Regions from separate parts of the Rhizobium sp. 57MFTsu3.2 genome, predicted to be linked through region 2. Evidence: predicted binding sites of a transcription regulator. Region 2 holds the regulator's gene; each other region holds the start of a gene.
What was found. Region 2 encodes HrcA, which represses chaperone genes, less so after heat shock. Its sites were predicted from a motif close to GTTAGCACTCNCNNNNNGNGAGTGCTAAC; they were not measured.

Region 1 (7,254 bases), on a different contig from region 2:
GCAAGTATCGTCAGGAGGCCCTTCTCGAATCGGAAGAGCATCACGCACGCCATTACAAAGATCCCAAGCGCCGCGATATCGAGGGTCCGCCACTCCGGCCATGCGACGCTGACGATTGGCAGACCGGTTTTCCCGGACAGGAGTGCGGCACGGCCAACTTCGGCGAAGAGCACGTGCAGACCGAACCAAAGGGCAAGGTTGAGGATGACGCCGACTACCGCCGCGGTGATCGCCGAAAGGGCCGACGAGAGGTTTTCGTTGCTGCGCAGCTTCTCGATGTAGGGAGCCCCGGCGAAGATCCAGATGAAGCTCGGCACGAAGGTCGCCCAGCCGGCGAGGAAAGCACCAAGGAAGCCCCCGGCAAGCGGCGCCATGGCGAGCGGGTTGCGATAGCCGGCGAGAAATCCGACAAAACAGAGAACAAGAACAAGTGGCCCGGGCGTCGTCTCGGCAAGTGCCAGTCCATCGAGTATCTCGGCCGGCTGAAGCCAGGCGTAATGGCCGACGGCGACCTGGCCGACATAGGAGAGGACGGCGTACGCGCCTCCGAAGGTGATGACGGCCATCTTGGAGAAGAAGATGAAGACCGCGCCGAAAACATTGGTTTCGCCGCTCAGGGTTTCGGCGATCAGGTCCGTCGGTACATCGAGGCCGCGAATGAAAAAGAGTGGCGACTGCCAGACAAGGATCCAGAACACGAGCACCACAAGAGGCCTTGCGATCACATGCGTCGTAACCGCGGGAAAATGCGTGCGCGAAGAGGCTTGCGGCAAGACCGGCGCTGCCAATCGACGCTTGGAATACTTCATCCATAACAAGCCTGCTGCTGCGGCCAGGATGATAACCAGAGGAAACGGCAAGTTCAGGAAGAAGAGAGCCAGGAACGACGCTCCGGCCACATAATAATGAAAGCGCTCCCTCAGCGCTCGGCGCCGCACCCGGAGCAAGGCCTCGATGACGATTGCCAAAACGACAGCCTTTGCTCCGAAGAAAAGCGCGGGAAGCCACGCGGCCTCCTGAAAGACGGCGTAGAGGCTCGACAGCATCAGGATGACAAGGAAGCCCGGCAATACAAACAACAAGCCGGCAATGAGGCCGCCGCGCACGCCGTGCATCAGCCAGCCGATATAGGTGGCCAGTTGCTGAGCCTCCGGGCCAGGCAGCAGCATGCAGAAATTCAATCCGTGCAGGAAGCTCTCCTCGGAAATCCAGCGCTTCTCATCGACAATCGTCGTGTGCATCAGGGCGATCTGACCGGCCGGCCCGCCGAAGCCCAAGCAGCCGATGCGCGCCCATACACGCGCCGCCTCCCCAAGTGTCGGTACCGCTATGATTTCGTCCGCCGCGATCGTTTTGTTCACGGTTGCCGCCCCCTGCCCCAAGCTGCTCGATACCATCGGCGTGTATGCGCGGCAATCCTGACGCCACTCGCCCCGCGGGTGCCGCAAACGTTCCGGGGATACAAAAGCTCTCCAGCTTCAGGACGTTCGGAAATCTCGGAGAGAACGCAACCTGTCGCACTTCCGACAAGGATTTGCTGTTAAGGCTGTTTGTGAGGACGGAGAAGAAAAATTGCGGCCGTTCTTGACTCCCCGTTGGGCCACTCCTAAATGCTGCCTCGCTAGCACTCACCAAGCACGAGTGCTAACACCCATCCGTGCGGGCCGCTCTCGGCCTGCGAGTGTCATTTGATCGAGGGATTAGACAATGGCAAGCACCAATTTCCGCCCCCTTCACGATCGCGTCGTTGTCCGTCGCGTTGAGTCCGAAGAAAAGACCAAGGGCGGCATCATCATTCCCGACACCGCCAAGGAAAAGCCGCAGGAAGGCGAAATCGTCGCCGTCGGTTCCGGCGCTCGTGACGAGTCCGGCAAGGTCGTCGCTCTCGACGTCAAGGCTGGCGATCGCGTTCTGTTCGGCAAGTGGTCCGGCACTGAAGTCAAGATCAACGGCGAAGACCTTCTGATCATGAAGGAAGCCGACATCATGGGCATCATCGGCTAATCAGCCGTTTTTCCCCTTTCCGATTTTAGCTACGGGCCCATAGCCCGGACAACTCGAATTCAGGAGTTTCAATCATGGCAGCTAAAGAAATCAAATTCGGCCGCACCGCGCGCGAAAAGATGCTGCGTGGCGTCGACATTCTCGCTGACGCAGTGAAGGTAACGCTCGGCCCGAAGGGTCGTAACGTCATCATCGACAAGTCCTTCGGCGCTCCGCGCATCACCAAGGACGGCGTTTCGGTCGCCAAGGAAATCGAACTGGAAGACAAGTTCGAAAACATGGGCGCCCAGATGGTCCGCGAAGTTGCTTCGAAGACCAACGACATCGCCGGCGACGGCACGACGACCGCAACGGTTCTCGCTCAGGCGATCGTTCGCGAAGGCGCCAAGGCTGTTGCAGCCGGCATGAACCCGATGGACCTGAAGCGCGGCATTGACCTCGCTGTTGCTGAAGTCGTGAAGGATCTCCAGGCCAAGGCCAAGAAGATCAACACCTCGGAAGAAGTTGCCCAGGTCGGCACGATCTCCGCAAACGGCGAAAAGCAGATCGGTCTCGACATTGCTGAAGCAATGCAGAAGGTCGGCAACGAAGGCGTTATCACCGTCGAAGAAGCCAAGACCGCTGAAACCGAACTCGAAGTCGTCGAAGGCATGCAGTTCGACCGCGGCTACCTCAGCCCGTACTTCGTCACCAACCCGGAAAAGATGATCGCTGATCTCGAAGACGCCTTCATCCTCCTGCACGAGAAGAAGCTCTCGAACCTCCAGGCCATGCTCCCGGTTCTCGAAGCTGTCGTTCAGACCGGCAAGCCGCTCCTCATCATCGCTGAAGACGTCGAAGGCGAAGCTCTTGCTACGCTCGTCGTCAACAAGCTGCGTGGCGGCCTGAAGATTGCTGCTGTCAAGGCTCCTGGCTTCGGCGATCGCCGCAAGGCCATGCTCGAAGACATCGCGATCCTCACGGGCGGCACTGTCATCTCCGAAGACCTCGGCATCAAGCTCGAGTCGGTTACCCTCGACATGCTCGGCCGCGCCAAGAAGGTTTCGATCTCCAAGGAAAACACGACGATCGTCGACGGTTCGGGCGCCAAGTCCGACATCGAAGGCCGCGTTGCCCAGATCAAGGCCCAGATCGAAGAAACCACCTCCGACTACGACCGCGAAAAGCTGCAGGAGCGTCTTGCTAAGCTCGCTGGTGGCGTTGCAGTCATCCGCGTCGGCGGTTCGACGGAAGTCGAAGTGAAGGAAAAGAAGGACCGCATCGACGACGCGCTCAACGCGACGCGCGCTGCTGTTCAGGAAGGTATCGTACCGGGCGGCGGCGTTGCCCTGCTGCGTTCCTCCGCCAAGATCTCCGTCAAGGGCGAGAACGACGACCAGGAAGCTGGCATCAACATCGTTCGCCGCGCTCTGCAGGCTCCGGCCCGTCAGATCGCCGAGAACGCTGGTGACGAAGCATCGATCGTTGTTGGCAAGATCCTCGAGAAGGGTCAGGACAACTTCGGTTACAACGCCCAGACCGGCGAATACGGCGACATGATCGCCATGGGTATCGTCGACCCGGTCAAGGTTGTTCGCACGGCTCTGCAAGACGCAGCTTCGGTTGCTTCGCTGCTGATCACCACCGAAGCCATGATCGCCGAGCTGCCGAAGAAGGACGCTCCGGCTGGCATGCCGGGCGGCATGGGCGGCATGGGCGGCATGGACATGATGTGATAGGCGAAAGCCTATCGCTGAAGCGTCCATAAAGCTTCACCGATCTATCTCCTGGTTTTCCCGGAAATAGGAAGGGCGGTCTTCGGACCGCCCTTTTTCGTTCCGGCGCATGATTCGCCAGGTGAGCTTTTTCAATCGTCAGGTGAAACGTTTAACCGCATATCTGAATGCGCCTCGCATTCGGCGAAGCTTTCGCAGAGCTTGTGAGCCTGCATTATTTCTTCCAAAAGCTGTGTTATCCGTTCGCTGCAATTTTATGCACATTTCAGAGCTCAGGAGAGCATTGAAACCGGTTACACTTCGGCAGCTGCGCATTTTTTTGCTCTTTTTCGCGTCCCCCATACTTTCACGGTTGTTTTTCCACTCACAGTAGCGATCGGCATTATGCAAAAAGCGGATTGCCGTTTGCATGAAAGTGCCTATAAATCCCCTCGCATTCGGCGCGTGTCATCAGCCGATGGGTCACGATGCGCATCGATCCTGGCCACGAGAATGCGACGTAGGATTCGGGACAACCCCCTCCCGAAAAATATATTAGAAGTTGAGTAACGCCCCCGTGAAATTGGAAGCGGTTCCGTGAGAAGAACCGGCAATCCAGACCCCATTTCCCGGTCGCCCGAGCATGATGCGCGGTGCAACATGAACCTGCTCATTTTTGCCGGACGTGCGGCGGGGGAAGCCGCACCTACGCTGGGGAAAAATTTGTTCAAAATCGCGAGAACCAACGCCGCGGCACCGCTTATGCCGGGCTCACTGGATATCAGCAATCATGATCCTGAAATGCTGGCGCAGTTTTCCATTTCGGAAACCTGGGTCGGAGACCTGTCCAGCGGCGTGATCCGCCTCAAGGAATGGAGCGCCCTGCTGCACGGACTCCCGGCGCGGGTATGCGGGCTTCTGAGCCTCATGCGCTGCTACGATCCGAAGGATCACGATCACATCCTGGAACTCTTCGAGCAGGCTGCGACGCTCTCCTCATCCTTCTGTTTCTCGACCACCATCATGATGTCGAATGGCTTCCGTCAGCCGTTGTTCTGCATGGGCGAGTCGAACGGCCACGACGATGCTAATCACGGCAGCATGCTCGGTGTTTTCATCTTCCCTCGTTTCAAGACGAATACCGGCGGCGAGTTTGCCAGGCGCCAATAGACGCTCCCGCACATGAAAAAAGCCGGCCTTTTGGACCGGCTTTTTGCATATTTGCCTCAGATTTACGCAGGCCGTGCCGGGATATTCAACCCCTTTTCCGAGGCCGGCCGGGCGATGCAGCGCTCTAGCCAGTCCATCACGGCCGGGAAGCTCTTATAATCCAACACCTCACGCCCGCCGTAGAAGATGTCTGCACCGCGGAGCCACGGGAAAGTGGCGATATCGGCGATCGTGTAGAGATCGCCCATGATCCACTGGCGACCCTGGAGGCGTGCTTCCAGTACGCTCAGAAGCCGCTTTGATTCGTCGCGGTAGCGCTCCATCGGATACGAGTTGTTGGCAACCTTATCGGCCGCGAATTTGTAGAAGTGCCCGAACTGTCCGAACATCGGTCCGATACCGGCCATCTGGAAGAAGACCCACTGGATCGTCTCGTAGCGCCCGGCTGTATCTGATGGAATGAGTTTGCCTGTCTTCTCTGCCAAATAGAGCAGGATGGCACCGGATTCGAAAATGCCGATCGGCTTTCCATCGGGGCCATTGGGATCGATGATTGCCGGGATGCGGCCATTGGGATTGAGCGATACGAATTCCGGCGACTTCTGGTCGTTCGTGCTGAACGAGATCAGATGCGGTTCATAGGACAAGCCAAGCTCTTCAAGCGCAATCGATATCTTCACGCCGTTCGGGGTTGGCAACGAGTAAAGCTGGATGATATCCGGGTTCGCTGCTGGCCAGCGCGTCGTGATCGGAAATGCGGAAAGATCTGCCATCGGGGTCTCCATCTTGGGCGGCCGACCATAAAAGAGGCGCACCATCGATGGCAAGCCGACTTCGCCAAGATCGGTCGTTCAATAATAGAGAACGAAGTGTCCCTTTCCGTCTATCTTTCCACAACAGCAAAAAAAGGCGACAAAGTGGCATCCGAGGTTGCAACCGTGCCGGGGCACAACAACCTCAAACGCCATTCAACGGAGACAACGTTCATGTCGAATACCAACAATATTGTCATTCTTGTCGCTCGCGTCCTCTTGTCGTTCATGTTCATCCTTGCCGGCTTCGGCAAGCTGACCGATCCGGCTGGAACCGCTGGCATGATCGCCGGTGCTGGTCTTCCGGCGTCGACTGCCCTGACCTATCTCGCAGGCGCCTTTGAATTTGTAACTGGCCTCGCGGTTCTCGTCGGCTACCAGACGAAGACCGTCGGCTGGCTGCTCGCCGCCTTTTGTATCTTCACCGCTGTCGTCTTCCACCTGCCGACGGTCAACGTTCCGGATTTCCCGGCTGCCGCTCTCGGCTGGATCAACGCCCTGAACCAGATCATGGTCATGAAGAACTTCACGCTGGCCGGCGCTTACATCTTCCTCGCCATTGTCGGCCCGGGCCTCTACTCGCTCGACGCACGCCGCGGCGCCTACGCAGTCGCCTAAGCGATCAAGCATCCTCCCAAGCATGAAAAACCCGCCGTCACCAGACGGCGGGTCTTTTCGTGTGTTGATTTGGCGATGGTCAGAGTGCCGAGCGAACGGCGTCGATCAGCCGCTGAACGGTCGCGTCGTTCGCGTGGCTTTCCTTGCGTGCCCTGACGAAGCAGGCCTGGGAGCGAAGGATGACGCCGTCGGACAAGATCTTCAGGTTGTTCGCGCGAAGAGTCGAACCAGTCGAGGTGATGTCGACGATGATATCGGCCGATCCCGAGGCAGGCGCCCCTTCCGTTGCCCCAAGGCTTTCGACGATCCGGTAGAGCTGGATGCCGTGCTGGCTGGAGAAGAATTGCTGCGTCAGCCGCCAGTATTTCGTGGCAATCGCCAGGCGCCGGCCGTGACGGGCGCGAAAGTCGGAAGCAACATCGCCGAGATCGGCCATAGTGTCGACGTCGAGCCAGATTTCAGGAACGGCAACCACGACATCGGCATGGCCGAATCCGAGACGCGCGCAGATCTCGACACGCTTGTCCGCCTCCGCCAGGCCCTCGCGGACAAGGTCTTCGCCGGTGACACCGAAATCGACGGTGCCGCTGCCAAGTTCACGGGAAATCTCGGAGGCGGAAAGGAAGGCAACTTCGACGTCGTCCCAACCTTCGACGCGTCCGCGATAGGAGCGATCGTTGCCGACAGCGGTGATCCTGATCCCGGCGCGTTCGAAGATCGCCGAGGCATCGTCCTTCATCCGGCCCTTGGAGGGCAATGCGATGGTAATCGTCATCATACGGCCCTCTCGGCTTCGATGCGATCCAGCCAGAGCGAGAAGCCGACGGCGGGAATGCGTTCCTTGGCGCCCAGGAAGGTCATCAGGCGATCGAAACGGCCCCCACCGGCGAGAACCGCCGACGTGCCCTGGACGCCGATCTCGAAAACCAGGCCGGTGTAGTAATCCAGCGGACGCC
Region 2 (7,254 bases):
TCGTGGATCAACCTTGGACTTTGGCCGCCCCGTCACTCGAGACCTGGATGGCCTTGCTGGGCCTGGCCTTGCTGTCGACGGCGATCGCCTATGTGTTGTTCTTCCGCATCCTGGCAACGGCAGGGGCGACAAACCTCATGCTCGTGACCTTCCTGATCCCGGTCAGCGCCATCCTGCTCGGCGCAGCTATTCTCGGCGAGCAACTGCAAGCCAAGCATCTGATCGGCATGGCGATGATTGCGATCGGCCTTGCGGCGATCGACGGGCGGTTGTTTTCCCTGGGACGAAAGCGGCCGGCCTAGCAGGCGAGGTCGGCTACGACGGAATCGAGGATCAGCATACCCGACGGCGTGCAGCGAAGCCGGGAATTGCCGATCCGCTCGACGAAGCCGTGTTCCAGCAGGAATTCTTCACGCTTTGGGTCGAGATCGCGGCCTGAAAGCTGTTGCCAGCGGGCGAGATCGACACCTTCCTTCAGGCGTAGTCCCATCAACAGCAGTTCGTCCGCCTGCTCCTCGTAGCCGAGTTGTTCCTGATCGAGGATGCCGTGGCCGTCGCGCTCGACGAGATCGAGCCAACTTTCCGGCTTCCGCTCGGTCGCCGTCGCGATCTTCATCGCGCCGCGCGTCAGCCGCCCGTGGGCGCCGGGGCCGATACCGGCATAGTCGCCGTAACGCCAATAGGTGAGGTTGTGGCGGCTCTCCGCGCCGGGGCGCGCGTGGTTGGACACCTCGTAGGCCGGCATTCCTTCGCGAGCCGTGATCTCCTGCGTCGCTTCGTAGAGCAATGCCGATTGATCGCCGTCCGGAACGACAAGCTTGCCCGCCTTGTGAAGGCCGTAGAAGGGCGTGCCTTCCTCGATCGTCAGCTGGTAGAGCGAGAGGTGATCGACCGCGTAGGAGATCGCCTCCTTCAGCTCGCGCTCCCATTCCTCGACAGTCTGGTTCGGGCGAGCATAGATCAGGTCGAAGGACATGCGCGGAAAGATGTCGCGTGCCAGCTTGATCGCCTTCAGCGCGTCGGCAACGTCGTGCAGCCGTCCGAGAAACTTCAGGTCGCGGTCATTCAAGGCTTGGACGCCAAGCGAGACGCGGTTGACCCCGGCGGCGCGATAGCCCCGGAAACGCTCCGCCTCGACGCTGGAGGGGTTCGCCTCCATGGTGATCTCGATACCGTCTGGCATATGCCAATGCTTGGCAATACCATTGAGAATGGCCGAAACCGTCGAAGGGTTCATCAGAGAGGGCGTGCCGCCGCCGAGGAAGACGCTCGTCACCGTCTTCGGCCCGCTCAATTGGCGCACCGTTGCCATTTCCTTCAGGAAGGCCGCAGTGAAGCGCTCCTGATCGACCGGCTGGTGGCGGACATGGCTGTTGAAATCGCAATAGGGGCACTTGGCAGCGCAGAACGGCCAATGCACGTAGACGCCGAAGCCGGGTTCGCCGGTATCGGGCAGAAGAGCGGCATAGCGCATCAGGTCAGGCTGTTCCAAAGTGTCCACGTTGCCCTTAGGCTTCCAGGCAGGTTTCGACGAAAATCTTGAAGGCGCGGGCGCGGTGCGACAGGGCCTCTGCGTCGCCCGGCTTCCAGCCGTGTTTTTCTTCCCCGCTCATCTCTCCAAAGGTAGTGTCATAGCCCTCGGGTTGAAAGACCGGATCGTAGCCGAAGCCTTGGCTGCCGCGCGGCGGCCAGACGACAGCGCCCTCGACTTCACCGCGGAAGAGCTCCGTATGGCCGTCCGGCCAGGCAAGGCAGAGCACGCTTACGAAGCGGGCGGTACGCTGTTCCGGCTTTGAAGCGCCGGCCTTGTCCAGCGCCGCCTCGACTTTCTCCATCGCCATCGCGAAGTCGCGGGTCCCGTCGGGCTTCTCGGCCCAGTTGGCGGTATAGACGCCAGGATCGCCGCCGAGCGCATCGATGGCGAGGCCGGAATCATCCGACAGCGCCGGAAGTCCAGCGGCTTCCGCAGAAGCGAGCGCCTTGATCTTTGCGTTTTCCTCGAAGGTGGTGCCGGTTTCGTCAGGCTCCACGAAGTTCAATTCAGCCGCCGACTTCGCGGTGAAGCCGAAGGGGCCGATCAGGTCCTGGATTTCCCGGATCTTGCCGGCATTGTGGCTGGCAACGACAATGGTCTTGGTTTCGAGCTTGCGCATGATTGTCCTATTCGAGGCCCCAGATACGGGCTTCAGCGCATTCAAGGCTGTTGCCCGCTGGATCGCGGAAATAGATCGATCGGCCGCCCTGCGGCCAGGTGACTTCGGATTCGATGGCGACGCCCTCGGACATCAACCGGGTGGCAATCGCATCGAGATTTTCGCCCGAGACGCGGAAACAGGCGTGTCCCGCACCGCTTGTGCCATGAGGCGGCACCTGCAGCGCGGTCGGTGAGGGCGGCTTGATCGTTTCTTTCGGATTGAAAATCAGCAGCACGCCGGGGCCGCAGCGAAAGAAGACATGCCGGTTGCCGCTCCGCGAGATCTTCGAAAGACCGAGAACGCCTTCATAGAAGGCTTCGACCTTGTCGAGATCCTCAGCATAGAGCGCCGTCTCCAGCATGCCTTCCAGCACGTCGTTCATCCGGCGATCGCCTGCTTTTGCATCGCCACGAGTTCGGCAATGCCCCCCTTGGCGAGCGTCATCAGCGAAGCGAACTCCTCGTCGGTAAAGGGCGTGCCTTCGGCGGTGCCCTGAATTTCGACGATACCGCCAGTGCCGGTCATCACGAAGTTCGCGTCGGTCTCGGCCGAGGAGTCTTCGAGATAGTCGAGGTCAAGGACCGACTGGTTTGCGAAGATGCCACAGGAAATGGCCGCGACGTGGTCCTTGAGCACGCGCTCGACCTTGAGCATGTTGCGGCTCTCCATCCATTTCAGGCAGTCGTAGAGCGCAATCCAGGCGCCCGTGATCGAGGCGGTGCGCGTTCCGCCGTCCGCCTGGATGACGTCGCAATCGAGGGTGATCTGGCGCTCGCCGAGCTCCTTGAGGTCGACGACGGCGCGCAGCGAGCGGCCGATCAGGCGCTGGATCTCCTGGGTGCGACCGCCCTGCTTGCCGGCCGCAGCTTCGCGCTTCATGCGATCGCCGGTGGCGCGCGGCAGCATGCCGTATTCGGCCGTAACCCAGCCCTTGCCGGTGTTGCGCAGCCATGCCGGCGGCTTTTCCTCGACGCTCGCCGTGCACAACACATGCGTATCACCGAACTTCACCAGACAGGAGCCTTCCGCGTGCTTGGAGAAATTGCGCTCGAAAGAGACCTTGCGCATCTGGTCGGTTTTTCTGCCTGAGGGCCGCATACTATTCTCCTAATCATCGTGCCGAAGGCGTGAGCAGGCTTCGGGTAGATCATGCGTGCTATGGTGTTGAGAGCTTCTACGATTGGCAGCGTCCATTTGCAATTTCCCTTTTGCCGCTGCGGAGAGATTGGCTATATTTTGTCGGATCATCGTCAGCACGGGTACGCAAGGTTTCATGGAGTTCAGATCGACGTCGGTTTCAGAGGCAGTGGCTGCGCTGGATGAACGCTCCAAGGAAATCTTTCGCCGCATCGTGGAGGGCTATCTGGAAACGGGCGAACCGCTCGGTTCCCGCAACCTTTCGCGAATCCTGCCGATGTCGCTGTCGCCGGCGTCCGTACGCAATGTGATGAGCGATCTGGAAGAACTCGGCCTCATCTATTCACCGCATGTCAGTTCCGGGCGTCTGCCGACGCAGATCGGCCTGCGCTTCTTCGTCGACGCCTTCATGCAGGTGGGCGATCTCTCGGCCGAGGATCGTGCCAACATCGATCGGCAGGTGCGCGCCGAAAGCCGCGACAATCCGATGGAATTGATGATGAACGAGGCGAGCCGAATGCTCTCGGGCATTTCGCGCGGCGCCGGACTTGTCATCACCTCGAAAAGCGATCCTGTGCTCAAGCATGTCGAGTTCATTCGCCTCGAGCCGACCAAGGCGCTTGCGGTGCTCGTTGGCGATCACGACCAGGTGGAAAACCGCATCATCGAGCTTCCGGCAGGCGTCACATCATCGCAATTGACCGAGGCCGCAAACTTCCTCAACGCGCATATGACCGGCCAGACGCTGCCGGAACTGCGCAATCAGCTGAGCCGACTGAAGGACGATGTCCGCCGCGAACTCGACACGCTGTCGCAGGATCTCGTCGAGCGCGGCATCGCTGTGTGGTCCGGCAGCGCGGACGAAGGCAAACCGGCTCAGCTCATCATTCGCGGCCGCGCCAATTTGCTCGCCGGTCTCGCCGGTGCCGACGATCTCGACCGCCTGCGCATGCTGTTCGACGACCTCGAGAAAAAAGACAGCTTGCTGGAACTCCTCAATCTGGCCGAAAGCGGGCCAGGTGTGCGCATTTTCATCGGCTCGGAGAACAAGCTCTTCTCGCTCTCCGGCTCGTCGTTGATCGTTGCGCCTTATCGTGACGATGACGACCGCATTGTCGGTGCCGTGGGAGTGATCGGGCCGACGCGTCTCAACTACTCGCGCATCGTCCCGATGGTCGATTATACCGCTCAGCTTATGACGCGACTGTCACGCGGCGCGAAGTAGCGCGGCTACTCAGGCAACGTGTCGCCCGAGCCGCCCATCTCCGCGGGCATGTCTTTATATTTGGGCAGGCCGTCACGAATGCGCAGCACGCTCTCCTGATAGTTCACGTGCAGCGCCGGGGTGTAGTCGAGATCCGGCAGAAGTGCCGCGTAGACGTCGGTGACGCCCCAGGTCGGGTGCTCGGTGTAGAGATGCCCACCGCACAGCTCGCAGAACTTCCGCACGCTGGTATCGGACTTCTGATAGCCCTCGACATGCTCTCCGCCTTTAGTGACCCGGACAGCCTGCGGCTGCCAGAGCGTGAAGGCATTGACCGGCCCTGCGGACCAATGCCGGCAGGAGGCACAGTGGCAGTATCCCATCGCCACCGGTTCGCCGGTAGCAACAATCTCCACGGCGCCGCAGAAGCAGCGCCCGGAATAGCTTTTCTGATCGCTCATGGTAGCAGCTCCCTGACCCAGGATTAGGCCGAAGCAAGAAAGGTTTAGGTAGCTCTAAAATAAAAGAACTTTAGCGCGAGCAAGTCAAGCTGGCCCTCTCGCTCAACCCGGCATGAGTTGCCCCGCATCGCGCGCTTTTCAGTCACGCAGACTTGATTTTTGCCCGTCAAAGCTCGATATCGGGCACATCCTAAAAGACACCAATCACCGGAGAACGTCATGACTGACGAAACGACGAAGAACGGACCTGACGCAGCCGCGGCCGAAGCCGCAGCGGACGCCGCCGCAAACGTCGAGAACGAAGCCACCGCACAGCCCGATCCGCTGGAACTTCTGAAGGGCGAGAACGCAGAGCTGCGCGACCGCTATCTGCGGCTTGCTGCCGAGATGGATAACCTGCGCCGCCGCACCGAGCGGGAAATCAAGGACGCCAAGACCTATTCGGCTGCTGGCTTCGCCCGCGACATGTTGGCCGTTTCGGACAACCTGCGCCGCGCCATCGATGCGATTCCGGAGGAAGCAAGGGCTGCCGCTGATGCCGGCCTGACAACGCTGATCGAGGGTGTCGAGATGACGGAACGCTCGATGTTGGCGGCGCTCGAGCGCCACGGTGTCCGAAAGCTGGAGCCGGTTGGCCAGAAGTTCGATCCGAATTTCCACCAGGCCATGTTCGAAGTACCGAACCCTGAGGTGCCGAACAACACCGTTGTTCAGGTCGTTCAGGCTGGCTACACGATTGGCGAGCGTGTTCTGCGCCCGGCCATGGTCGGCGTCGCCAAGGGCGGACCGAAGCTGGTCGAACCCGAAACCAATTCGGTTTTCGACCAGAAGGACGCCTGATCCCTCAGGCGCCCGTCAAACAATCCGAAATCAGATGCGGGCGAAACGCTCGATCAGCAGATCGAAAAATCCGTCCGCATCGACATCGCGCATGACCTGCGCATTGCGCTTGCGGTGGGTCACGTGCCACCAGTCGACGACGGTCATGCCGGCAGTCAGTTCCGACTTCACCTCGATCTCGACATTGCAGGTCCGCCCCTTGAAAAGCTCCGGCTTCAGCAGATAGGCGATAACCGTCGGGTCGTGCAGCGGGCCGCCGTCCGAGCCGTATTTCTCGACATCGAAGCGTTCGAAGAATTCCAGCATCTCGACCATGGCGATGGCCGGGCGTGTGCCGAGATCAGCCATGCGCTTGACGCGGTCCTTGCCTGTCAGAAGCTTGTGCGTGACGTCGAGCGGCATCATCACGATCGGAACGCCGGAGCGGAAGACGATGTCGGCTGCCTCGGGATCCACGAAGATGTTGAATTCGGCGGCCGGCGTAATGTTGCCACCCTCGAAGAAGCCGCCGCCCATCATGACCAGTTCATGGACGCGCGGGATGATGTCGGGCGCCTGCTGGAAGGCCAGGCCAATATTGGTCAGCGGCCCCAGCGTGCAGAGCGTCACTGCGCCTTCCGGCTCGCTGCGCAGCGTCTCGACGATGAAATCCACCGAATGCTGCGTCTGCAGCGGCATCGTGGGCTCGTCGAGAACCGGACCGTCGAGGCCGGTCTTGCCATGCACGTGCTCCGCGGTCACCAGCTTGCGCGCAATCGGCTTGTCGGCGCCGGCAAAGACCTTCGTATCGGTGCGACCACAGAGCTCGCAGACGATGCGCGCATTGCGGCTGGTGTAGGACAGTGGCACGTTGCCGGCGACCGTGGTGATGCCGAGTACATCGAGCTCTTCCGGGCTGCCAAAAGCCAGCATGATGGCGGCTGCGTCGTCCTGACCGGGGTCAGTGTCGATGATGATCTTTCTAGGGTTTGCCATTCCGATCGTTCCCATCCTCGTGGTGCGCGTCTTCGTGGCATGCACCGTTTGTTTATATTCCCGTCGCAAATCGGCACAGCCGGCGCGGGCAGGATTTGATGCGAGTCGGCGCCTGCTTTGTCAAGGTCGGACCCTTGCTGGCTTCCCGGGAGCGAGCATGGACGTCCGCCTTGCGCCCGGGCTCGGCAATTCCCATATTGTCGGCAGTCGGATGCTGCATTTCAGGTCCGGCAAGGTCGCTTGAATCAAGGACTTGAAAGATGAGCCGCATGACGCCTTTCGCGAGCCCGCTGCTTTTGGGCTTTGACGCCATGGAGAAGACGCTGGAGCGCCTTTCCAAGGCGAGTGATGGCTATCCCCCCTACAATATCGAGCGCGTTGCTCCTGACCGCGCTTCCGGCGATCCGGAAAGGCTGCGCATAACCCTTGCCGTCGCGGGATT
Region 3 (7,254 bases), on a different contig from region 2:
CTCCGAGCCACATCGGCTGCTGATCCGAGGCATTGCGCTGAGGGCTGGCTCTGAGACCCTCGCGTATGGCCGGCCGGGGGTCTTGAACCGCCTAGCGGCGCTCACCCGCTGGCCCTTGCACGCGCCCGTCTCCAATACTAACTTTTGGTTATTGTCGTTGGTAGGAAAAGGAGGAAAAAATGCCGACGTCAGATATCCTTTGGAATAGTCCCGTAAATGTTCGGCTTCCGAATGGCACTGAGAAGTCGTTCCAAAGTATCCACGACACCTTGGACTTTCTTGAGAACGATTGGCCCAAGGTACACGGTGCGTATCACGACGCAGCAGTAGCGAGCTGCCGAAATGCCCTCAATCGACAAACTCCTCCCGCGGTAAGTAAAGAACTCTTTCTCGCGGCATGCCTAGAGGCGGGCTTTACGGCTCGAAGCGTTATCAGGCGAGCGAGCGGCCACGGCTTATCGGAAACCGCTCACCGACATTTCTGATCCGACAACGCCGGAACGAATGACCGGCAACCGCCTTTATCGGCCAGAGGCATTTGCCTCAACCCTTCAGTCCCAACGCTTGCCCCGCTCTTCTAGCGGGGCCTCCAAAGCGATCGAAACAGAGACGTTCTTCATGGAGGATGTTGTGATGTCTCGAAAACAGTTCAGTCACAAGATGAGCCCCTAAATTCCGACGACCTACGCAAGCAGTCTGGAGCAACTGGCTTCCGCGACCCATCATCACACGGAGACCGGTGACGTGCGATAGGCCGGGCTCATCAAACCTGCGTCACGAAAAAAGCCAAGAACCGAAGAATCCGGAAATTCAAGTCTCAGTGCAGCTTGAACTCGCCTTCGACGCGGCACCATTCGTTCTGTCCGGTCAGGCGCTAATGCGTATAGCGGATGGAACGCAGCACCCATCGAGATTGGCCCGCCAGTAATCAAGGAACTTCTGCATCGCAGGAAAATCGGGAGCAATCTTGCCAAACGAAGGGTTGCAGCACGGATTCAAAATCAGGAATGCGGTAGAGTTTATGGGCAGTGGTGAGGCCGAAGCCATTGAGCTGACACTCCAGATCCGATGAAAATCCCATGCTTCATCTCCGTTTAGTGACACTGGCGAATGTGGCGCAAAATTTTGAGGCCAGCAACGGATTTTCAAACGTAAAGACCCCTGTTGTTGTTTTTTTCCAGCGTGTTAGCAGCCGCCTCTGAAGAGAGCCATTTTTTTGTTTTGACCTCTTGAAATCGAAAAATCGCAAAACCAGATCATTTCGCGCAAAACGCTCGACTGAGGTTTTGCTCCCGCCCGGACTGGTCATCCGGTTCGGCCAGGGGAACAACGTCATCATTGTTTGTCCATCGGAGGAAAACATGTCGTTCCGACCGCTTCATGATCGCATTCTTGTCCGCCGGGTTGAGTCCGAAGAAAAAACCAAGGGTGGCATCATCATTCCCGATACCGCCAAAGAAAAACCACAGGAAGGCGAGGTCATCGCCGTCGGACCCGGCGCGCGTAACGATGCCGGCCAGGTCCAGCCGCTCGACGTCAAGGCTGGCGATCGCATCCTGTTCGGCAAATGGTCCGGCACTGAGATCAAGATCAACGGCGAAGACCTGCTGATCATGAAGGAAAGCGATGCCTTGGGCATCATCGAAGCCCCGGCAGAGCAGAAGCAGGCCGCCTGAAGGCCGACCGATCAGTTAAATTAGCTGCCTATTGAGGAGTTAAAGAAATGGCTGCGAAAGAAGTCAAGTTCCACACCGATGCCCGTGAACGAATGCTGCGTGGGGTGGATGTGCTTGCCAATGCTGTGAAGGTGACACTTGGCCCGAAGGGTCGTAACGTCGTTATCGACAAGTCCTCCGGCGCGCCGCGCATAACCAAGGATGGCGTAACGGTCGCCAAAGAAATCGAGCTTGAGGACAAGTTCGAGAACATGGGCGCGCAGATGCTGCGCGAGGTGGCTTCGAAGACCAACGATCTCGCTGGCGACGGCACAACGACCGCGACGGTGCTTGCCCAGGCAATCGTCAGGGAAGGTGCCAAGGCGGTGGCGTCCGGCATGAACCCAATGGACCTGAAGCGCGGCATCGACCTTGCCGTCGACGCTGTCGTCAAGGAACTGAAGACCAACGCGCGCAAGATCTCCAACAATTCCGAGATCGCCCAAGTCGGCACGATCTCCGCTAACGGTGATTCCGAGATTGGCCGTTACCTTGCTGAAGCAATGGAGAAGGTCGGCAACGAAGGCGTCATCACCGTGGAGGAAGCCAAAGCCGCCGAAACCGAGCTCGAAGTCGTCGAAGGCATGCAGTTCGATCGCGGCTATCTCAGCCCCTACTTCGTCACCAATGCTGACAAGATGCGGGTCGAGTTCGAAGATCCTTGTATCCTCATCCACGAGAAGAAGCTCTCGAACCTGCAATCGATGCTCCCGCTTCTCGAAGCCGTCGTGCAGTCCGGCAAGGCGCTTCTCATCATCGCCGAGGACGTCGAAGGCGAGGCACTCGCTACGCTGGTCGTCAACAAGCTGCGTGGTGGCCTGAAGATTGCTGCCGTCAAGGCTCCGGGCTTCGGCGATCGGCGCAAGGCTATGCTGGAAGATATTGCCATCCTGACCGGCGGCACGGTCATTTCCGAAGACCTCGGCATCAAACTGGAGAACGTGACGCTGAACATGCTTGGGCGTGCCAAGAGGGTCGCGATCGAGAAAGAGAACACGACGATCATCGATGGCGTCGGTTCCAGGGCCGAGATCGACAGCCGCGTTGCGCAGATCCGCGCGCAGATCGAGGAAACCACCTCCGACTATGACCGGGAGAAACTGCAAGAACGTCTTGCCAAGCTCGCTGGCGGCGTGGCTGTCATTCGCGTCGGCGGTTCGACCGAAGTCGAAGTCAAGGAAAAGAAGGACCGTGTCGACGACGCGTTGCATGCGACCCGCGCGGCGGTTGAGGAAGGCATTCTGCCGGGCGGTGGCGTGGCACTGCTGCGGGCCATTAAGGCGCTCGACAATCTTGATGTGGCAAACCCGGACCAGCGTGTCGGAGTCGACATCGTCCGACGTGCGATCGAGGCCCCTGTCCGTCAGATCGCCGAGAATGCCGGCGCAGAAGGTTCGATCATCGTCGGCAAGCTGCGCGAGAAGTCCGACTTCTCCTACGGCTGGAACGCCCAGACCGGCGAGTATGGTGATCTCTACGCACAGGGCGTCATTGACCCGGCCAAGGTCGTGCGCACCGCGCTTCAGGACGCAGCCTCCGTTGCCGGCCTGCTGGTGACGACGGAAGCCATGATCGCCGAAAAACCCAAGAAGGAAGCCGCTCCGGCGATCCCCGCTGGCGCCGGCATGGACTTCTAGGTGGATCAGCCAGGCCCGCCCGTCGGGCGGGCCGTTCCCGGAGTGAGAAATGAATCCGACGTCTTTGCCAACAAAGGAGGAGGCGCGTTTGTGCGCGAGTGTCGTCAAGGAAATCTCCCAGACAAGGGGAGTTTCCAGAGACCCGGTCGCTATCGGAAAGCTAACCGTGCTGGTGGCGCGGCTCTTCAACAGCGGGCTCCGAGAACGCGATGATCTCACGTCAGCCGCTATGCGATCAGCCCATTCGCAGAGCGATCTGATGCAGACCCACACTGGAATGCGCACATCGTCAAATAGTAAAGAGTGAAAGGCGAGGGTCGCTTGCGGTCTGCAAACGGGCATTTTTCGAGGCGACCCGACGCCGGAGCGTGCAGTTGATCAGGATGGCTACGGACTCGACGAGATCGTCCAAATGCCGCCAAAGGTACACCAGATCGTGAAACCGGCATTGATTTGCATCAGGCCGACGAGGCAGCCACTCGACAACGTGAACTCGGCGAGATCGAACTTCGACGCGCGATTTATCTCGACGACCGGGCGCCGAAGGGATGCGTGCCATCATTGTCGATAATGGTCTGGCGACGGGAGGGACCGCAATAGCGGCACTAATTGCTATGAGAAGCCAGGGCGCCTCAAAACTTGATCGTCGCCATTCCAGTTGCGCCGGAAGAAACGCTTGCGGAGATGCGAACATATGCCGATGACGTCATGCCAATCGGCAAAGGCAACGTGCTAATCGGCATGAGCGAGCGGACCTCGCGCCAGGCGATCAGAGCCAGGTTGCCCAGGCGCTGTTCGAAAAAAGTGCGGCCGAGCGCGCTATTGTCGCAACCAAAGCTACGCGCTGCCATGCATCTTGACACGATCTTCACATTCGCCGACGGTGACGTTGGCGCAACCGGCGTCGGAAGGGATCAGAGAGATTCAGCTCAATTCGGACCAAGCTTGTAGCGCCCGTTTGCGTGCCTTGCCATGATCGACGATTCGATCGGGATATACATCAACTACACGCCGTCGAAGCAGGTCGGGCGCATCCCATGGACGGTGAATGAATTTCGCGGACAGGTGCGCCAGCTCCGGCAACCACCGACGCACATAGTCGCCATCGGGGTCGAACTTCTCACCCTGCAACACGGGATTGAAGACACGGAAGAACGGGGCGGCATCCGCTCCCGAGCCGGCCACCCATTGCCAGCTTGCGGGGTTGTTGGCGGCATCCGCATCGATCAGCGTGTCCCAGAACCAGGATTCGCCCTCACGCCAGTCGATCAAAAGATCCTTCACGAGGAAAGATGCAACCACCATGCGCACGCGATTATGCATGTAGCCGGTGTTCCATAACTCCCGCATGCCGGCATCCACGAGTGGATATCCCGTCCTGCCCTGCTGCCATGCCACTAGCGCCTCGGGGTCGGTGCGCCAGGCAAAGCGATCGAATTTCTTCTGCAGGTTTCGTTTTGCAATATCGGGATTGTGATAGAGTAGATGATATGAGAATTCGCGCCAGCCAAGCTCTGACTGGAATTTCTTGAGACTACGCGTAGTCTGCGCTGGACCTCGCGCGTTGGGGGCAATGCTCGCTTGGTGCCAGATCTGACGAGCTGAAATGTTGCCAAAGCGCAGATAGGGTGAAAGGCGCGACGTCGCCAGCCGATCGGGCCGGTCGCGCGAGTCTTCGTAATGTGCAAGGCCACCGCCGATAAAGTTGTTCAAGCGTGTGTGGGCGCCACGCTCACCGCGCCGCCATGCTGTGCGTAAACCGCGCGCCCAGTCGGGTGCGGCAGGCTCCAGGCGCAGATCTTCAAGCCGCAGGCTTTGTACCTCGACCTCGTGTGGAATGGCATAAAAATGCGGTCGTTCCGGGACGGGCAATGGTGGGTCCGGTTCACCAGAAGCTTGCGCCTCACGCCAAAATGCCGAAAACACCCTAAACGGTGCCTTGGCACTCGTCGACAGTGTCCAGGGCTCGTATAACAGATTGCCATTGAAGCTTCTGGCGTCAATGCATTGCTGTCTGAAGGACTTTTTCAGATCTTCGTCAATCCGGCGCGTTGCTTCGGTATATCGACGGTTCCAGAAAACTGCGATGGCCCGACAAGCAGCAACGACTAGGGGCACGATCTCTCCGGCAACGCCGCGAAACAAAAGCAGGCGTCCGCTACGTTCGCGCAATGATTTGTCCAACTCCAACAGCGAGCCATGCAACCACCATCGCGCAGCACCGCCCAATGGCCGCACATCTGGTCCCGCGACTTCGTCTATAAAGAGGCACACCAGCGGCCGCCCCGTTGCTGCAGCGTGATAAAATGCTGGATTATCTCCAAGACGAAGGTCCTCGCGGAACCAGACCACAATAGGCGCCATGTCGCTCGAGCCGGCACGATCGAGAGGTTGAGAATTAGCCATTTAGCCGCCAGATCTCGAAGTTTAACAAGGTCGCGAAACAAACCCATGCGGCAAGCGGCACGAGGCTCATTCCCGCAACTCGGTCCAGCCGAAAGAAGAATGTAAGCGTTAGCACGATCACCAGCAGTTGCGGCACGATATTGATCAAACCTGCCAGGGGGCAGCGCAGTCCGAAAAACATCCAGGACCATCCAGCGTTCATAGCAAGCTGGGTGAAGAAGAAGACAAGCGCAGTGCTACGGCCAAGGCGATCTGAAGGCATCGTCAATACACGCCATGCCGCCCAAGCCATCAGAATATACAGTGCGGTCCAAACAGGCGCAAAAATCCAAGCCGGTGGATTAAAGGCTGGCTTGAGCAGTCCAGAATACCAACCAGCAATATTTGGGTAGGTGGCCAATTGGCCGAGCAGCGAAACCATAACTACGGGAATTATCGCCATTGCTGTGTTTATCAGAACGGACTGTTTACTCATGTCGGACACGTTTCTCGCTTCAGCATTCTCGGTTAAGAGGGTCGCTTGTGGGTGGCTCTTCGACGAGACACACACTCACACGGAAACTCATGATCGCGCACCGACCGTTCGAAATATGCGATCCGATTCCCCGTCGACAGACCACGGCCTAGCGATACCGCCCAGGTTTTCGCCGACTGCAAGGCCGACCTGGATCGCATCCTCATGGAAACCGGATCCGAAGTAGGAGCCGCAAAACCAGGTGTTGGCTTCACCCTGGAGCGACCAAAGCTGTTTCTGCGCTGCAAGCGTGGCTGCGTTGAACAAGGGATGCTTGTAGCGGCCGCGCCAGATCACCTTGTCTGCGGCCGGGTCATGCAGCGGGCTGAGCGTCACGAAGAAGGAGCGCGGTTCGGCGATACCCTGCAGTCGGTTCATCCAGTAGGTGACACAGGGCTTTTGCCGCGCGGCGCCATCACGCCCCGAACATGCCAGATAGTTCCAACTCGCCCAGACGCGTCGGCGGCGGGGCAACAGGCTTTCATCCCCATGGAGTACGGTTTCGTTATCGCCATAGGCAAAAACGCTCAGCAGTTCCGCCTCGCGCTGCGACCGGTCGGCCAGCATAGCGAGTGCTTCATCGGCATGAGTACCAATCACGACATGGTCGAACCACTCTGGTTGTACGCCGGGCACGAAAACCTCCACCGCACCATTCACACGACGAATCGACCTCACCGGGGCATTGGTACGAATGCGATCGCGGAAGGGCGCGGACAGCCGCTCGACATAGGCGCTGCTTCCGCCGACCACCGTGCGCCAGATCGGCCGACGCACGAATTTCAGAAGGCCGTGGTTCTCGCAGAAGCTTACGAAGGAATGCGCCGGATAATTGCCGATCTCCAGCGCCGGTGTTGACCAGATTGCAGCCGCCATCGGATATAGATGATCCTCTCGAAAGGCTCGGCCAAAGCCTGCGCTATCAAGATAGTCGTTGAGGCTCGCGGATGGATCGAGATTTCGCACGCCGCTCGGCGCCTCG
Region 4 (7,254 bases), on a different contig from region 2:
GCTTGCCGACGATGATCGAGCCTTCGGCACCCGCGTTCTCGGCGATCTGGCGCACCGGCGCTTCGATCGCGCGGCGAACGAGGTCGATGCCGTGCCTCTGGTCGGTATTCTCGGTCTGCGTGTTGTCCAGTGCTTTGACGGCCCTCAGCAAAGCGACACCACCGCCCGGCAGCACGCCCTCCTCGACGGCCGCCCGCGTGGCATGCATCGCGTCGTCGACGCGGTCCTTGCGTTCCTTCACCTCGACCTCGGTTGAGCCGCCGACGCGGATGACGGCAACGCCACCAGCAAGCTTGGCCAGGCGCTCCTGCAACTTCTCGCGATCGTAGTCCGACGTGGTTTCCTCGATCTGCGCCTTGATCTGCGCGACGCGGCCCTCAATCTCCGTTTTCGAGCCAGAGCCGTCGACGATCGTCGTGTTATCTTTTTCGACGACGACCTTCTTGGCGCGGCCAAGCATATTGAGGGTCACGTTCTCGAGCTTGATACCGAGATCTTCAGAGATCGCGGTTCCGCCAGTGAGGATCGCTATGTCCTCCAGCATCGCTTTGCGGCGGTCGCCGAAGCCCGGCGCTTTGACGGCAGCCACCTTCAGGCCGCCGCGCAGCTTGTTGACGACGAGCGTCGCCAGCGCCTCGCCTTCGACATCCTCGGCGATAATCAGCAGCGGCTTTCCAGATTGAACGACCGCTTCGAGAACCGGCAGCAATGTCTGCAGGTTCGAGAGCTTCTTTTCGTGGATCAGGATGTAGGGTTCCTCGAACTCAACCCGCATCTTCTCGGGGTTGGTGACGAAATACGGCGAGAGATAACCGCGATCGAACTGCATGCCTTCGACGACTTCCAGCTCCGTCACCGCGGTCTTGGCTTCCTCGACGGTGATCACCCCTTCGTTGCCGACCTTTTCCATCGCTTCTGCGAGGAAGCGGCCAATCTCGGTGTCGCCATTGGCCGAGATGGTGCCAACCTGGGCGATCTCGTCGTTCCTGGTGACTTTACGGGCGTTCCGCCGCAGTTCCTCGACCACAGCTTCGACTGCTTTGTCGATACCGCGCTTGAGGTCCATCGGGTTCATGCCCGACGCCACAGCCTTCGCACCTTCCTTGACGATCGCCTGAGCGAGAACAGTCGCGGTGGTGGTGCCGTCACCAGCGATGTCGCTGGTCTTCGAGGCAACCTCCCGCACCATCTGTGCGCCCATATTCTCGAACTTGTCCTCAAGCTCGATCTCCTTGGCGACGGTCACGCCGTCCTTGGTGATGCGGGGCGCGCCATATGACTTGTCGATCACCACGTTACGGCCCTTGGGACCGAGCGTAACCTTGACGGCATTGGCGAGGATGTCGACGCCGCGCAGCATCCTTTCGCGGGCGTCGGAATGGAATTTCACTTCCTTGGCAGCCATTTTTCTACTCCTTCCTCAGGCAGCATTCCTTGTCTGGCAAGTCCGGATCGGCACTAGGCTGCGTTTCTCGCTACGGCGTCGATCTCGACCACGCCCATCACGTCCGATTCCTTCATAATCAGGAGATCCTCGCCATTGAGCTTGATCTCGGTGCCCGACCATTTGCCGAACAGAATGCGGTCACCCACTTTCACATCGAGCGGTCGCAACTGCCCGCTGTCGTCGCGCGCACCCGGGCCGGCGGCAACGACCTCACCTTCCTGTGGTTTTTCCTTCGCCGTATCTGGGATGATGATGCCGCCGGCCGTCTTTTCCTCGGCCTCGATGCGGCGAACCAGGATACGGTCATGCAACGGACGGAACGTCATTTCGCTCTCCTCATCGACAAACAGATTTTTCAACGGGTCCTCGGCGCCGCATTCGGAGCGAACCGACGCGGGGCGCGCCGACCCTTTCGGCATCGCGCGCAAATCGATCTGGTTTTTGTCTTTTCGAGTTTCAAGAGGGAATCAGAAATTTTTTAGCACTCCACCAGGTCGAGTGCTACCGGCATGAATTCATGAGACTATTTCACGTCGCTGGTGGTTGGATGGTGTGGCTGCCTCTTGACGCAAGGCATCATGATCCCCACCTCATTCTCATCGACGCCCAAGTGGGTCGACACCAGTCCGGGAGCCCCAAGCTTCTTGGCGCTCCCTCGTACCTATGTTGAGACGAAGTCTTCCGCGGCTTCGGCCCGCCATCGTTGCTCGGTGGCACGTCGCCCTTCAATGGTTCGTGGCCGCACGAGGAAATCGAGGAGAATGACAACGAAATCCGCCTGATCGCGGAGGTACCAGACGTCGAACCAGACAACATCGAGGTGCTGCTGGAAGATGGCGTGCTTACGCTTCGCGGCGAGAACAAATCGGAGACTGAGGACAAGGATCGCCGGTTCAGCGAGCGCTACTACGGGCGCCTCGAACGGCGGCTGGCCCTTGGTCGCCAAGTCGATGAGGACAAGGTCGCCGCAACGTTCAAGAACGGTCTGCTCACCTTGACGCTGCCGAAGACCGAAAAGGCGCGAGCCAACGTCAAGCGGATCACGATCGACAGCACCAAATAATACCGACCGCCGCAAGCCAGCCGGGTGCCAACGTGCCCGGCTGGTTATTCGCGTGGCAAAAACCGATGACGTGGTTGACGGAACCCCTTGCACGCATTTTTCGCCCGTCACGCTCTGTGATGACTTCGGCGCGCGTCTCGGGGCGACCTTGGCTGCTGGTATTCGAACGGCAAGCCCCACCCGTCATCGACTATCTGATGGGCTACACTGGCGGGAGTGACACGCTGACTCAGGTTGAACTGCATTTCCCAACCCGCGATGCCGCCATTGCCTACGCAAAGCGACAGAAACTGAATTGCACCGTCGTAGACGACAGGAGCCGCCGTCCCTAGTTTTCGTTGATATCGCCGGCAAGCTCTACCATTCAATCCCCGTTGCTGCGCGATCGGCGCATCGATCGGCATCGCCAATTTTCGGAAGAGCCCGCCGCTGAAGCGGCGGGCCGTGCTCTCCTTTTCTCGATCATACATGTGCATGCGAGTTCCGCCGATAGTCCCAGAGTGCCCAGGCTGACACGGCGGTGACGAGCACGCCGAGGACCACATGGGTCCACATCGCGTTCATGTTCGCCGCGAATTGAAGCAGCCAGGGCGAGACCATCAGCCAGGAGAAGGTGCGGCTCAACCGCACCACAGCCTACCGCTCCTCCAGGCCTAAAAGCGGCCGCCGGAACAATAATGAAAAGCGAAAGCTGGCACCGTGCCGTCTGAAGAAGGCATTCTCTCAATGTGAACTGAATTCCCAGTCCGTATATCTTTGACGGGCCGCCTCATATGAGAACCGCCCGTCGGAAAGCTGGCAAGGCTTTGAAGCAGGCGCCCAGATAACTCCGTCAGATATCGTACCGCGAATCGAGCTCTCGCAGGGCAGACCGAACCTCATCGATTGAAACCGGCTCAGGCGTTCCTGGCATATGACGGAGAGCTGGCTTCGAATCTATCGCGTAAAAGTCCGAAGCCCACGCGGCGAGAATGGCCCGTTTATCATCGACAGAAAGTGCAGGAGCCTTCACCACATCCATTGGACGTCGAAACGGCGACCAGTGAGATGCTAGAACTTCCGGTCCGATGTTCACGGCAGTTGCGGCAATCTGCTTAAACATATCGTCCATCATCGGTTCACCTCAGCTTACGTGTGGATCCCGACTCCACCTCGGATAAGTCGCCGTTACCGGGTCAGTTTCCGGCGCCAGCAGATCGTGTTTTTCCGCGAAGGCGGCAAACAACCCACGTGCGGTCTCAGCTTCGATCTCGCCGCGCAAGGCGGCGCGGCACGCCTTGAGCGCAACCGAATGCGGACCATCCCTGAGTGATATCGGCCACTCGACCAGATGGCGGTAAGCGTCCATCACGCTTCTCACTTCCGTCGGAAATCCAAGGCCGACGAGAATACGCACAGGGTTCTCGAACATATCGGGTTTCATAACTCTCTCCTTTCCAACCCGCGATGTTGCAGCACGCCACTACAGCGTCGCCCTCCGGTGGAAACTTGCTCAAGCGGCGCTCTGGGCTTCGATCTGCGGCGCGGCGTCCGGCCGTCCGAGAGCGGAACCGCTTTGAATGCTGACCTTGCGCGGTTTCAATGCCTCCGGAATCTCCCGGACGAGATCGATGGTCAGCAGACCATTGTTCAATCCCGCTCCACTCACCCTGACATGGTCGGCAAGCTCGAAACGATGTTCGAACGGGCGGCCGGCGATGCCTCGGTGCAGGTAGGCTTCGGACGGAGAACCCTGCTTCTTGCCAATAACGGTGAGAAGATTGGTCTGGAACGTTATGTCGAGGTCGCCTTCGGCGAAGCCGGCAACCGCAATCGAGATGCGGTAGCTGTCGTCACCCGTCTTGACAATGTCATAGGGCGGCCAATCGCTGATCGAACGGTCGCGCTGGGCGTTTTCCAGAAGATTGAAGAGCCGGTCGAAGCCAACGCTCGATCGGAAGAGAGGTGTGTAGTCGTAAGATGTTGCCATAGCCATATCCTCCTGAAAGCAACATGGGTATGGAGCGCCGAAAGACGGCGCTTCCAGCATTGCCGGCCCTGTTGTCAGCGGCTGGCGGCAGATGATCTGGTATTTGTGAAATCCGGCTTCAAGTGCCGCCTTGGAGAATTTTCGCAAATCTCAGTGCAGCTTGAACTCACCTTCAATACGGCGCCATTCGTTCGGCCGGATCAGGCACTGATGCGTATAGCGAACGGAATGCAGCGGGCCGTCGAGATTGACTTGCCAGATTTCTGGTAGGCAGTCAGTGTTAGCGGCAGAAGGCTCAGATCGGCAAAATCTTGCGCAAGCGACGGAAGCCATCAAATCGGACGGAGCCTATGTCGATAGATATCGCGACCATTAGACGTATTGCCCGCCTTGCCCGTCTCGCACTCAGCGAAGACGAGGCTGAAAAAATGTGTGGCGAGCTGAACGAAATTCTGACCTTCATCGAGCAACTTTTGGAGGTTGATGTCGAAGGCATCCCTCCGATGACCTCGGTTGTGCCAACAACTATGAAAATGCGCCAGGACGTGGTGACCGAAGGCAATCATGCCGAAGAGATCGTGGCGAATGCACCTCTCAGTGAGCGCAACTTCTTCCTGGTCCCCAAGATTCTCGAGTAAGCACAGACAGCCTCGGGCCTTGGAGCATTTCACGGCCGGCGATCGCCAAACGATGCGCCCCTTTGCGTGGCGCGTGTTAGCGGCTTGAGATTTCCGGCCCACATCCGATGCTTCGAAAGCTTGCCGATCTCGTTTGTGATCGAATGATGTGTCATGGCGAAGGTCCTGTCGTTTTGCACTTAATCAGGTTCTTCCTCTGACCAGGGCCCCGAACCCAAGCCCCGCCTGAGCAAACGTCATGCGCCCCGCGACGACACATACAAGCCGCCGCAATCCACTCGACAGCGCAAACCCCAAAACAAAAACCCGCCGAAAATATCGACGGGTTTGTCAGCAGTCTGAGCCCGCCGCTGAGACGGCGGGCCGTACTCCAATTCTCGATCATGCGTGGGCATGCGGGTTCTGCCGATTGTCCCAAAGCGCCCAGGCCGACACGGCGGCGACGAACGCTCCAAGGACCACGTGGGTCCACATCGCGTTCATGTTCGCCGCGAATTGAAGCAGCCAGGGCGAGACGATCAGCCAAACCCCGAGCACCAGGCTCAACCACTCTTCCCACTCAGCAAACGCCGACAGAGCGGCGACCGCCAGAGCGGCGAGCAAGATTCCGACAATCCATGCGTTCCACGCCGGTATGGTTTCGCTGGCGAAGCCGAGCACCCAAGGTGAAACGAACAGGGCGACTGCGAGAACCAGATTGAGCCAATCCTGTGCTTTCTTGCTTTCCATCAGTCCATTTTCCATGACAACCTCCACGAATGAAGCTTGATCGACGGTGTTCTCGCGTGCTGTGCACGCTGCGCGAAACGATGTAATTTTGCGAAATACGATCTTCAAGAGCCCGATTATCTCCGTGGGCTGCAGCTACCACGACTAAGGCGATTGTGATCGACTGTCTCGGCAGATCGACGATCTTTGCGTAGGCGAATAGTGGCGGAACACCCTTGGAGGAAAGCCCGCGACGAAAGAGCGCGGCCATGCTCTCGAACCCGCGGTCCGCCCCGGACCTTTGAGTTTGCATATAAGCGTGGATGCATAATGCACGCTCCACCCCTTGAACTCGCCAAGCCGCGAGAATAAATCTTTGACGGGCGCCATCCAAAAGCGCTTTCCTTGTTGAAAACCAACGAATTCAGTGAGGTGGAAATGCACACGAAGATGTTTGACCGACCAGTTTACCTGCGTGAAAGGAAGGATCTGATCCTCGAAATCACAAACCTGGACGACGCGATCGATTTCCTCGAGGAGTGGTCCAAAGGAGATCGCGATATCATTCATGACGCGACGCTGAAGACCTGCTACCTGGCACATGACGGCCACAAACCAGTTCAGGTGGCGCGCGACGCGCTCCGCTCCTTTGCGCACAAGAAGGGCATCCTTGTGAAAGCTCCTGCGGTGTTGCCGTGGATGATCAAGGCCAAGCCGGGCGGCGGTCGAGTACACCCGTAAACCGGCTTTCTGGAGTGGGGGGCCGCGCTCGCGGCCTCTCTAGCTAAGCTAGCGCGGTAAGCAGCGCTTGTTGCGTGGTTTTCAAGGTAGGCTGGCGCGGGCGGCAGTGAGCCCGCCTCCGAAACCGCCTTCCTCCCGTGGAAGCCATCGATAGCGCAGAGCTTCAACCAGTAGCAGCAGCGCGAAGGCAGGCGATGCCAAGCGGCGGCTCGGATAGTAGAGGTGATCTCCAGGACGAGGGACACCAGTCCGCTAGTGCCTGGATCAACCGTCCTTTCTTCACGAGCGGACCCAGGTGGTCGCACGGCAGGCAGGTAGGCCGCACCCGTCGAGGGCGGCGTCGAAACGACGTATTTTTGCGGAAACTGATCTTCAAGAGCCCGATTGTCACTGTGATGGGGCAGCCAACCATGAGTGACGAGATCTACGCCCCGCACCCTCCGTCCGCACGGTGGCCCAGGGGCCGTAAAGGCGAACGTGGGCCTGACACGATCAACCGAAATGCCCGGACATCGCGTCTGGCGGCTCTATCAGAACGCTTTAAGGGTGATGGCGAATTGCTCCGGTGCGCCGGAGCGAATGCTCGAAAGGCTGGGGCACTAAGAAGTGCCCCAGCCCAGCCATTCTAGGTAAGCGAGCGTTGACCGCCGGTACCTGTTTTCGCCCCGGGCGGTCCATCCGCGCCTAT

Region 1: a site for HrcA is predicted at 1,621-1,649, ahead of groES (co-chaperone GroES). Genes of this name have one in related genera too.
Region 3: a site for HrcA is predicted at 1,185-1,213, ahead of groES (co-chaperone GroES). Genes of this name have one in related genera too.
Region 4: a site for HrcA is predicted at 1,925-1,953, ahead of AF71_RS07660 (co-chaperone GroES). Genes of this name have one in related genera too.

What each region holds. Positions count from the first base shown of each region.
Region 1 covers NZ_JDWI01000007.1:177,452-184,705, reverse strand. The annotation lists gene chrA (chromate efflux transporter) at 1-1,397, opposite strand, end outside; gene groES (co-chaperone GroES) at 1,708-2,004, shown strand; gene groL (chaperonin GroEL) at 2,079-3,719, shown strand; gene AF71_RS10595 (hypothetical protein) at 4,422-4,868, shown strand; gene AF71_RS10590 (glutathione binding-like protein) at 4,931-5,641, opposite strand; gene AF71_RS10585 (DoxX family protein) at 5,855-6,298, shown strand; gene hisG (ATP phosphoribosyltransferase) at 6,378-7,073, opposite strand; gene AF71_RS10575 (ATP phosphoribosyltransferase regulatory subunit) at 7,073-7,254, opposite strand, start outside.
Region 2 covers NZ_JDWI01000001.1:156,684-163,937, reverse strand. The annotation lists gene AF71_RS00810 (DMT family transporter) at 1-302, shown strand, start outside; gene hemW (radical SAM family heme chaperone HemW) at 299-1,474, opposite strand; gene rdgB (RdgB/HAM1 family non-canonical purine NTP pyrophosphatase) at 1,509-2,153, opposite strand; gene AF71_RS00795 (VOC family protein) at 2,161-2,577, opposite strand; gene rph (ribonuclease PH) at 2,574-3,293, opposite strand; gene hrcA (heat-inducible transcriptional repressor HrcA) at 3,469-4,557, shown strand; gene AF71_RS00780 (GFA family protein) at 4,563-4,997, opposite strand; gene grpE (nucleotide exchange factor GrpE) at 5,217-5,837, shown strand; gene AF71_RS00770 (nucleoside hydrolase) at 5,868-6,812, opposite strand; gene AF71_RS00765 (Hsp20 family protein) at 7,073-7,254, shown strand, end outside.
Region 3 covers NZ_JDWI01000023.1:39,474-46,727, forward strand. The annotation lists gene AF71_RS21820 (DUF982 domain-containing protein) at 180-485, shown strand; partial or broken gene AF71_RS21825 (aspartate-semialdehyde dehydrogenase) at 875-1,081, opposite strand; gene groES (co-chaperone GroES) at 1,362-1,676, shown strand; gene groL (chaperonin GroEL) at 1,724-3,352, shown strand; partial or broken gene AF71_RS31840 (arginine deiminase family protein) at 4,055-4,234, shown strand; gene AF71_RS21845 (deoxyribodipyrimidine photo-lyase) at 4,277-5,758, opposite strand; gene AF71_RS21850 (TspO/MBR family protein) at 5,751-6,233, opposite strand; gene AF71_RS21855 (FAD-dependent oxidoreductase) at 6,321-7,254, opposite strand, start outside.
Region 4 covers NZ_JDWI01000005.1:68,823-76,076, forward strand. The annotation lists gene groL (chaperonin GroEL) at 1-1,405, opposite strand, end outside; gene AF71_RS07660 (co-chaperone GroES) at 1,459-1,773, opposite strand; partial or broken gene AF71_RS07665 (Hsp20/alpha crystallin family protein) at 2,118-2,510, shown strand; gene AF71_RS07670 (NADH dehydrogenase ubiquinone Fe-S protein 4) at 2,576-2,842, shown strand; partial or broken gene AF71_RS07675 (SPW repeat protein) at 2,973-3,116, opposite strand; gene AF71_RS31550 (hypothetical protein) at 3,343-3,624, opposite strand; gene AF71_RS07685 (DUF982 domain-containing protein) at 3,634-3,933, opposite strand; gene AF71_RS07690 (Hsp20 family protein) at 4,003-4,479, opposite strand; partial or broken gene AF71_RS31555 (protein usg) at 4,630-4,743, opposite strand; gene gatC (Asp-tRNA(Asn)/Glu-tRNA(Gln) amidotransferase subunit GatC) at 4,830-5,117, shown strand; gene AF71_RS07705 (SPW repeat protein) at 5,499-5,861, opposite strand; gene AF71_RS07710 (DUF982 domain-containing protein) at 6,264-6,566, shown strand; partial or broken gene AF71_RS31560 (hypothetical protein) at 6,648-6,849, opposite strand; gene AF71_RS07720 (DUF982 domain-containing protein) at 7,192-7,254, opposite strand, start outside.